2 regions of the Pectobacterium sp. HCp5_1 genome follow, and region 2 is predicted to be linked to the other one. Evidence: predicted binding sites of a transcription regulator. Region 2 holds the regulator's gene; the other holds the start of a gene.

Region 1 (3,587 bases), on a different contig from region 2:
GTTCACCACACGGTAAAAAGCAAACAGAGCGCAGGTTTTAGGCGGTAGGCAGAATACTAAAAACGTCCCCTGTCACATCCTTGGCGCAGGTCCTGTTGATAAATAACAGCGAGGGAAGGATAACAAGCGAAGTGAAAACCAATAGTATGAAGAAAGGACTGAAAACAGGTCAATCAATTGATTAATATTGAAATAATTTCATTTTTAAGTAAAAACATAGAGAGAGAGCGACTCTTTCTCCCACGTTGGTATAGGCAAGGTTCTCAGGTTAAATACTAAGCTGGCAGGAGCATAAATCCCCAGTGAACTGGGGATTTATTAAGAGACTGATGGGGGGATTATTTCAGCTTCAGGGTGTGGATGATGCCTTCTGCTTCGCTCTGTGCCTGCTGTTGATTGCTGGCTGGCAGTGTGATCTGTAAGGTCAGCAGTTGGTTTTCCACTTTGCCCAGCACGACAGAGGAATAAGCCTGTTGTCCGCTGCTGGTGATAATGCTGTCGAGCTGTTGCAGCTTCTTGCCGTCAACGTCGATGGTCTTGTTGGTGACGACCTGGAGGTTGGCGTCACGCGTGCGCTGTTGATCTTCCAGACGCTGCGTCAGCACGGTCAACTCTTCCGTGGTGTTGTCGCCCAGAATCACGATGACCGCTTTCTGCCCATTGTCATTGGCGTAAACGTGCATGTTGTTCGCCTGCGTTCCCACTTTACCACTCTGGTCACGCATGTCGGCCGGCAGAGTAAACGCAATCTTGCCTTCCATTAATTCAATATTCTGACCTGCGCTGGCTTCTGCGGCAGGTTTATCTTGTGCGCCCGCTTTTGTAGTGTCATCCGTTTTGCCATCACAGGCAGCAAGCAGGCCGACAAGCAAGCCGACACCGAGGTATTTGATTACATTCGACATGGGATCCCTTTCTCTCGTTTTTGAAACAGATAATCGTTTTAAACAGGTAATAACAGTATGGCACCCTATTCAGATAGCAAAAACAAGAATTTTGTTGTTGCAAACCGTTGTTAGTACCTGCGTTATTTTTACAAAACGATGAATGACTTGATGAGAAAAGGCGGCGCAAATGGCCGCCTGATTGGCATTAATGGGGGCTGCTGACGGAGTGATAGTCGGGTGTGCCTTTCTGCTCGCTCAGACGTTTGAGCACCATGTTCAGCATGACGCCGTACATCGGCAGGAAGAAGGCCAGGCTGATCAGTAACTTGAAGGCATAATCCACCATCGCGATTTCAACCCAGTTTGCCGCCATGAAGGCATCGGTGCTGCGGTAAAACGCAATGAAGAAAAAGGCCAGCGTATCGCTGAAATTACCAAACACGGTCGATACAGTCGGCGCTATCCACCACGCGCGTTTCTGACGCAGGCGGTTGAAGACGTGAACATCCAGAATCTGGCCGAGAACATAAGCCATGAAGCTGGCGCAGGCGATGCGCGCCACGACGATATTCACCTGACTTAATGCCTCGAACGACTGCCACGATCCCTGATAAAACAGGCTCGACACCAGATAGGAAATGACCAGAGCAGGCACCATCACGGTCAGAATGATACGACGCGCCAGCGGCGCACCGAAAACCCGTACCGTCAGGTCAGTTGCCAGAAAAATAAACGGGAAGGTAAACGCGCCCCAGGTGGTATGAAAACCGAAAATCAATACCGGGAGCTGGACCAGATAATTACTCGACGTAATGATCAGGACATGGAACAACGATAGCCAGATCAGCGCCGTAAGCCGCTGCTGGGGAGTAAAACGATACATAATGTGACCTTTTTGGTTATTGGGGTTAGGGAACCCAAGAGATAACGTGCAGATTTATGCTGCAACGCGGCGGCATAATACGCAATTGTTTCGCTAATGCAATGTGTTTTGCCAGGAAAAGATGGTTGTTTTCTGCGCAAACGTTGTCGTCGCTTGCGTCGGGAAATCCTCAGCGTAAACTAAGGCGGTTTTTTGATTCCTGTACTGAGAACGTTGATGACCGATCCCTTTACCAACCCGGATAAAACCCTTGATGCACAGGGACTGCGCTGCCCTGAACCTGTAATGATGGTGCGTAAGACGGTACGCCAGATGGAAACCGGGCAAACGCTGCTGATTATTGCCGACGATCCGGCCACCACCCGCGATATTCCCGGTTTTTGCGTGTTCATGGAGCATGAGCTTCTGGCACAGGAGACTGAACAGCTTCCCTATCGGTATCTGCTGCGCAAAGGGTAATACTCGTCATACTTCCAGCTGCGGGTGCGCGGCGTTGCACCGCGCACCGTAGACTACGATTAGTCCTGTTTTCTCAAGAGCCGCAACGCGTTAGCGGTGACCAGCGCGGTTGCGCCGGAATCCGCCAGCACGGCGAGCCACAGCCCGGTAATGCCCAGAATACTGGTGACCAGAAATACGGCTTTCAGCCCTAGTGCTATGGTAATGTTCTGGCGAATATTGCGCTGCGTCGCCCGCGACAGGCTAATCATCGCCGCCAGCCCGGTCAGGCGGCTGTGCGTTAAGGCTGCATCGGCCGTCTCCAGCGCCACATCCGTACCGCTTCCCATCGCAATCCCGATCGTTGCGGCTTTCATCGCCGGTGCGTCGTTGATGCCGTCGCCGACCATCGCCACGGGATGCTGCTGACTCAATTCGCTGACTGCCGTGACCTTATCGGCGGGGAGCAGGCTGGCGCGGTAATCGATCCCTAATGTCGCTGCAATCGCCGCCGCCGCGCGGGGATTATCGCCCGTAAGCATGACGCCACGAATCCCCAACTGCTGTAAGGCATCCAGCGCTTCACGCGCATCGTGACGTAGCGTATCGCTCAACGCCAGCACGCCGAGCAGGCTATCGTCCTCTTGCACCACCACGACGGTTTTTCCTTGGTTTTCCAGCGCCTCAACCCGCTGTAACCAGTCGGTATCAAGCAAGTCGGGTGCGACACGAGTCGGCGCGCTGACCTGAATCCGCTTGCCGCCAATCGTACCTTCCACGCCGACACCCGCCAGCGCTTTGCGGTTTTCCGCCATTGGCAGGAACGTGCTGCTGGATCGCGCATGCTGGACGATCGCTTTGGCAAGCGGATGGTGCGAACCGGACTCCACGGCGGCGGTGCGTGTCAGCAGCGCCGTTGCGCTCACGCCCGCGGCGGGCAATACGTCCGTTACCTGCGGTTTGCCTTCTGTCAGCGTGCCCGTTTTATCGAACGCGATAGTCTTTATGCTGCCCAGCGATTCCAGCGCCGCGCCGCCTTTAATCAGCGCTCCACGGCGCGTTGCAGCGGCCAGTCCAGACGTAATCGCCGCAGGCGTTGAGATCACCAGCGCACACGGACAGCCGATTAACAACAGCGTCAGGCCGCGATAAATCCACTCTTGCCACGGCTGCGCCAGCAACAACGGCGGCACCAGAATCACCAGCAGCGACAGCAGCATGATGGCTGGCGTGTAATAGCGGCTGAATTTATCGAGGAAGCGCTCTATCGGCGCACGGCGCTCTTCCGCTTCTTCTATCAGTTGCAGAATGCGGTCGATCGCGCTGTTACCCGGCTGTGACACCACGCGCAACTGCACAACCCGATCGACGCACAGGCT
Region 2 (3,587 bases):
GAATCCCGATGAACTTACTCAAGTAAGTGATTCGGGTGAGTGAACGAAGCCAACGCACATGCAACTTGAAATATGACGGGTATAAAGCGATTCAGACACGTTTTATGTAACATCAACGTGTCTGAATACCTAACCCGCCCAGAGGCACCGTTCGGTTAGTTCAGCACCGCAATAAAACTAAACGCGATGATCACAGCCAACGAGCCAACAGTTGTCAGCAAAGACATCTTCAGATCTGTATCCATGAATTACTCCTTATTAACGAACGAATTTTATCTGAAAGCTTCATCTGAAAAGACACCACCGTTCACAGCCAAACCCGTTTAGGTAGTAAAAGCCACAAATAATAGGGTTATTACGATTCTTTCATAATTGTAGCGAAAAATCTCGGACGAATGCATCACTAATAGTATAAATTAGCCCTTTCACTTTCATGATAAATCGGACACAATCCGCTGTTTATGAAAGCGCTGCGTATCAGTCGAAAAACGTCAACCCAGATCCCTTCGGTATAACATTCGGCATTCTCCTTCTGAAATCCTGTTTTTTAGCTTAGAAGAAGAACATTAAACGTAGGCAAACGATTAACAATATACTTACGTCTGTAACAGGTAAGTTCAGGAGTCATTTTTAGATGGCAACGATTAAAGATGTGGCAAAACGTGCTGGCGTTTCCACCACAACCGTATCGCACGTGATCAATAAAACACGTTTCGTCGCCGAAGAGACTAAGGCAGCCGTCAGGGCGGCAATTAAAGAATTGCACTATTCGCCCAGCGCCGTCGCCCGCAGCCTCAAAGTTAATCACACTAAATCTATCGGTTTGCTGGCCACATCCAGCGAAGCCCCCTATTTCGCCGAAATCATTGAAGCCGTTGAAAACAGCTGCTATGCCAAAGGCTACACGCTGGTGCTGTGTAATTCGCATAACGACATCGGCAAACAGCGCGCCTATCTTTCCATGCTGGCGCAAAAACGCGTCGATGGCCTGCTGGTAATGTGCGCTGAATACCCACCAGAGCTGTTGTCGATGTTGGAAGATTATCGCAGCATTCCGATGGTCGTGATGGACTGGGGACAGATGCACAGCGATTTTACCGATACGATTATCGATAACGCCTTTGAAGGCGGTTATATGGCAGGTCGCTACCTGATTGAACGCGGCCATCGGGATATCGGTGCCATCCCCGGCACTCAAGAACGCAACACCGGCAGCGGGCGCTACCTCGGCTTTTTGAAAGCATTGAAGGAAGCCGACATCACCGTACGCGACGAATGGGTAGTTCGGGGCGATTTCGAACCGGAATCCGGCTACAAAGCCATGCATCAGATCCTCGCACAGAAACAGCGTCCAACGGCCGTATTCTGCGGCGGCGATATTATGGCGATGGGGGCTATCTGTGCGGCTGACGAACTGGGTCTGCGTGTGCCGCAGGATATTTCGGTGATCGGTTATGACAACGTGCGCCACGCGCGTTTCTTTACGCCTGCGCTGACCACCATCCACCAGCCAAAGGAGCGTCTGGGTCAGTCCGCTTTCGCGATGCTGCTGGATCGCATTACCAGTAAGCGGGAAGATGCACACGTCATTGAAGTGCACCCGACGTTGATTGAACGCCGCTCGGTTGCAGACGGCCCTTACCTCGACTATCGCCGCTAGCCGCAGCCATTCTGTACAGACGATTTTCTTATTCCTACTGCTTCTCCTCTCTGCTTCAGCCAATTCTCTTGTATGCTGGTTGAAGCAGTTTTAAATTTAATACCGTGTTTCATTTTCTCTGGTGACAGCCGATACCTCGGCTGCGATAAGTGTTGTCCTGATGTGTTTTACGATACTTTTACATAAAGTTAAGGAGACATGATGGGTTTACCTTATACAGAAGAATGGGATCCTAATACCGCGCCCTGGTTCCACATCGTGCAAGACATGCTGGCCAGCGCGGATATCACCATCAACGGCACTCGCCCTTTTGACATCCGCGTGACCAACCCCAATTTCTTTAAACGCATCCTACGTGAGGGATCGCTGGGGCTGGGAGAAAGCTACATGGATGAATGGTGGGAGTGTGAACGGCTGGATATGTTTTCCCATCGCGTCCTGCGTGCGGGGTTGGATGCCAGGCTGCCCCGCCGTCTGCACGACCTGACGCGCGTCGCCCTCTCCCGCGTCACAAATTTACAATCCCGCCAACGTGCTCAGGTTGTCGGTAAAGCGCATTACGATTTAGGTAACGACCTCTTTACCCTGATGCTGGATCCCTATATGCAATACTCCTGCGCCTATTGGAAACAGGCACAGACGCTGGAACAGGCGCAGGAAGATAAACTCGCCATGATCTGCGAAAAGCTCCAGTTAACATCAGGGATGACGCTGCTGGATATCGGCTGTGGCTGGGGCGGACTGGCCGAATTCGCGGCACGCCACTACGGCGTTTCAGTGTACGGCATCACTATTTCCAGAGAACAACAGGTGCTGGCGCAGCGACGTTGTCAGGATCTGAACGTCACCATTGAACTACAGGATTACCGCGATCTCGATCGGCAATTCGATCGCGTGGTGTCAGTTGGTATGTTTGAACACGTCGGGCCACGCAACTATGACAATTATTTCCGCGTCGTGCGGCGTAATCTAAAACCCGATGGACTGTTTCTGCTACATACCATCGGGGCCAATAAGACCAATCCGCACATTGATCCCTGGATTCATAAATACATCTTCCCCAACGGCTGTATTCCCTCCATACAGCATATTGCGCAGGCAAGTGAGCCTTACATGGTGATGGAAGACTGGCATAATTTCGGTGCTGATTACGATCGTACCTTAATGGCCTGGCACGCTCGCTTTCAGCAGAACTGGCCACGACTTTCCACACGCTACACGGCCCGCTTCCGCCGGATGTTCAGCTACTATCTTAACTTTTGTGCAGGGGCTTTCAGAGCAAGGAAACTTCAGCTCTGGCAGGTCTTGTTCAGCACGGATGGGGTCGACGGTGGATTGCGCGTTGCGCGCTGACAGCATTGTGTGTTGACAGAAAGTCGTGTGCTGACTGAAAAGAGAAACCGGACGGTAGCAACGCCGTCCGGTTTACCAGAATGTGCAACGTAGGAATTACTCTTCCTTGCCGAGCTCGCTCGCCTGCTTGCTAGCTAAAACACGCTCGACCGTATCGACCACGGCCTGTGTCTGCGGGTCGATTTCGATATTAATCCGATTTCCCAGACGCTTCTGCCCCAGCGTGGTGCGGTTCAGCGTTTCTGGAATTAAATGCACGCAGAAACGTCCACGGGTCACTTCTCCTACCGTTAGGCTGATGCCATCAATCCCAACGAAGCCTTTATGCAGCACGTATTTCATCAGCGCTTCATCTGCCAGACGGAACCAAATTTGATGGTTATTCTCTGAAACCTGAATCTTAACCACTTCCGCCGTACACATGATGTGGCCCGACATGACGTGCCCACCGATCTCATCACCGAATTTCGCGGCTCGCTCAATATTCACGACATCACCTTCGTGAATATCGCCCAGATTCGTTAACCGCAGCGTTTCCTTCATGAGATCAAAACTGACACGATCGCCGTCAATG

What was found. The regulator PurR, encoded in region 2, represses purine synthesis genes. The targets are predictions, from matches to a motif close to CANGCAAACGTTTGCNTG.
Region 1: a site for PurR is predicted at 1,904-1,921, ahead of tusA (sulfurtransferase TusA). Genes of this name have one in related genera too.

The regions. Positions count from the first base shown of each region.
Region 1 is NZ_JAUMIO010000009.1:17,597-21,183, forward strand. Features, by position in the region: gene Q3A88_RS08840 (DcrB family lipoprotein) at 339-905, opposite strand; gene Q3A88_RS08845 (7-cyano-7-deazaguanine/7-aminomethyl-7-deazaguanine transporter) at 1,093-1,770, opposite strand; gene tusA (sulfurtransferase TusA) at 1,987-2,229, shown strand; gene Q3A88_RS08855 (zinc/cadmium/mercury/lead-transporting ATPase) at 2,289-3,587, opposite strand, start outside.
Region 2 is NZ_JAUMIO010000004.1:208,878-212,464, reverse strand. Features, by position in the region: gene Q3A88_RS05115 (YnhF family membrane protein) at 156-245, opposite strand; gene purR (HTH-type transcriptional repressor PurR) at 635-1,660, shown strand; gene cfa (cyclopropane fatty acyl phospholipid synthase) at 1,862-3,013, shown strand; gene Q3A88_RS05100 (riboflavin synthase) at 3,110-3,587, opposite strand, start outside.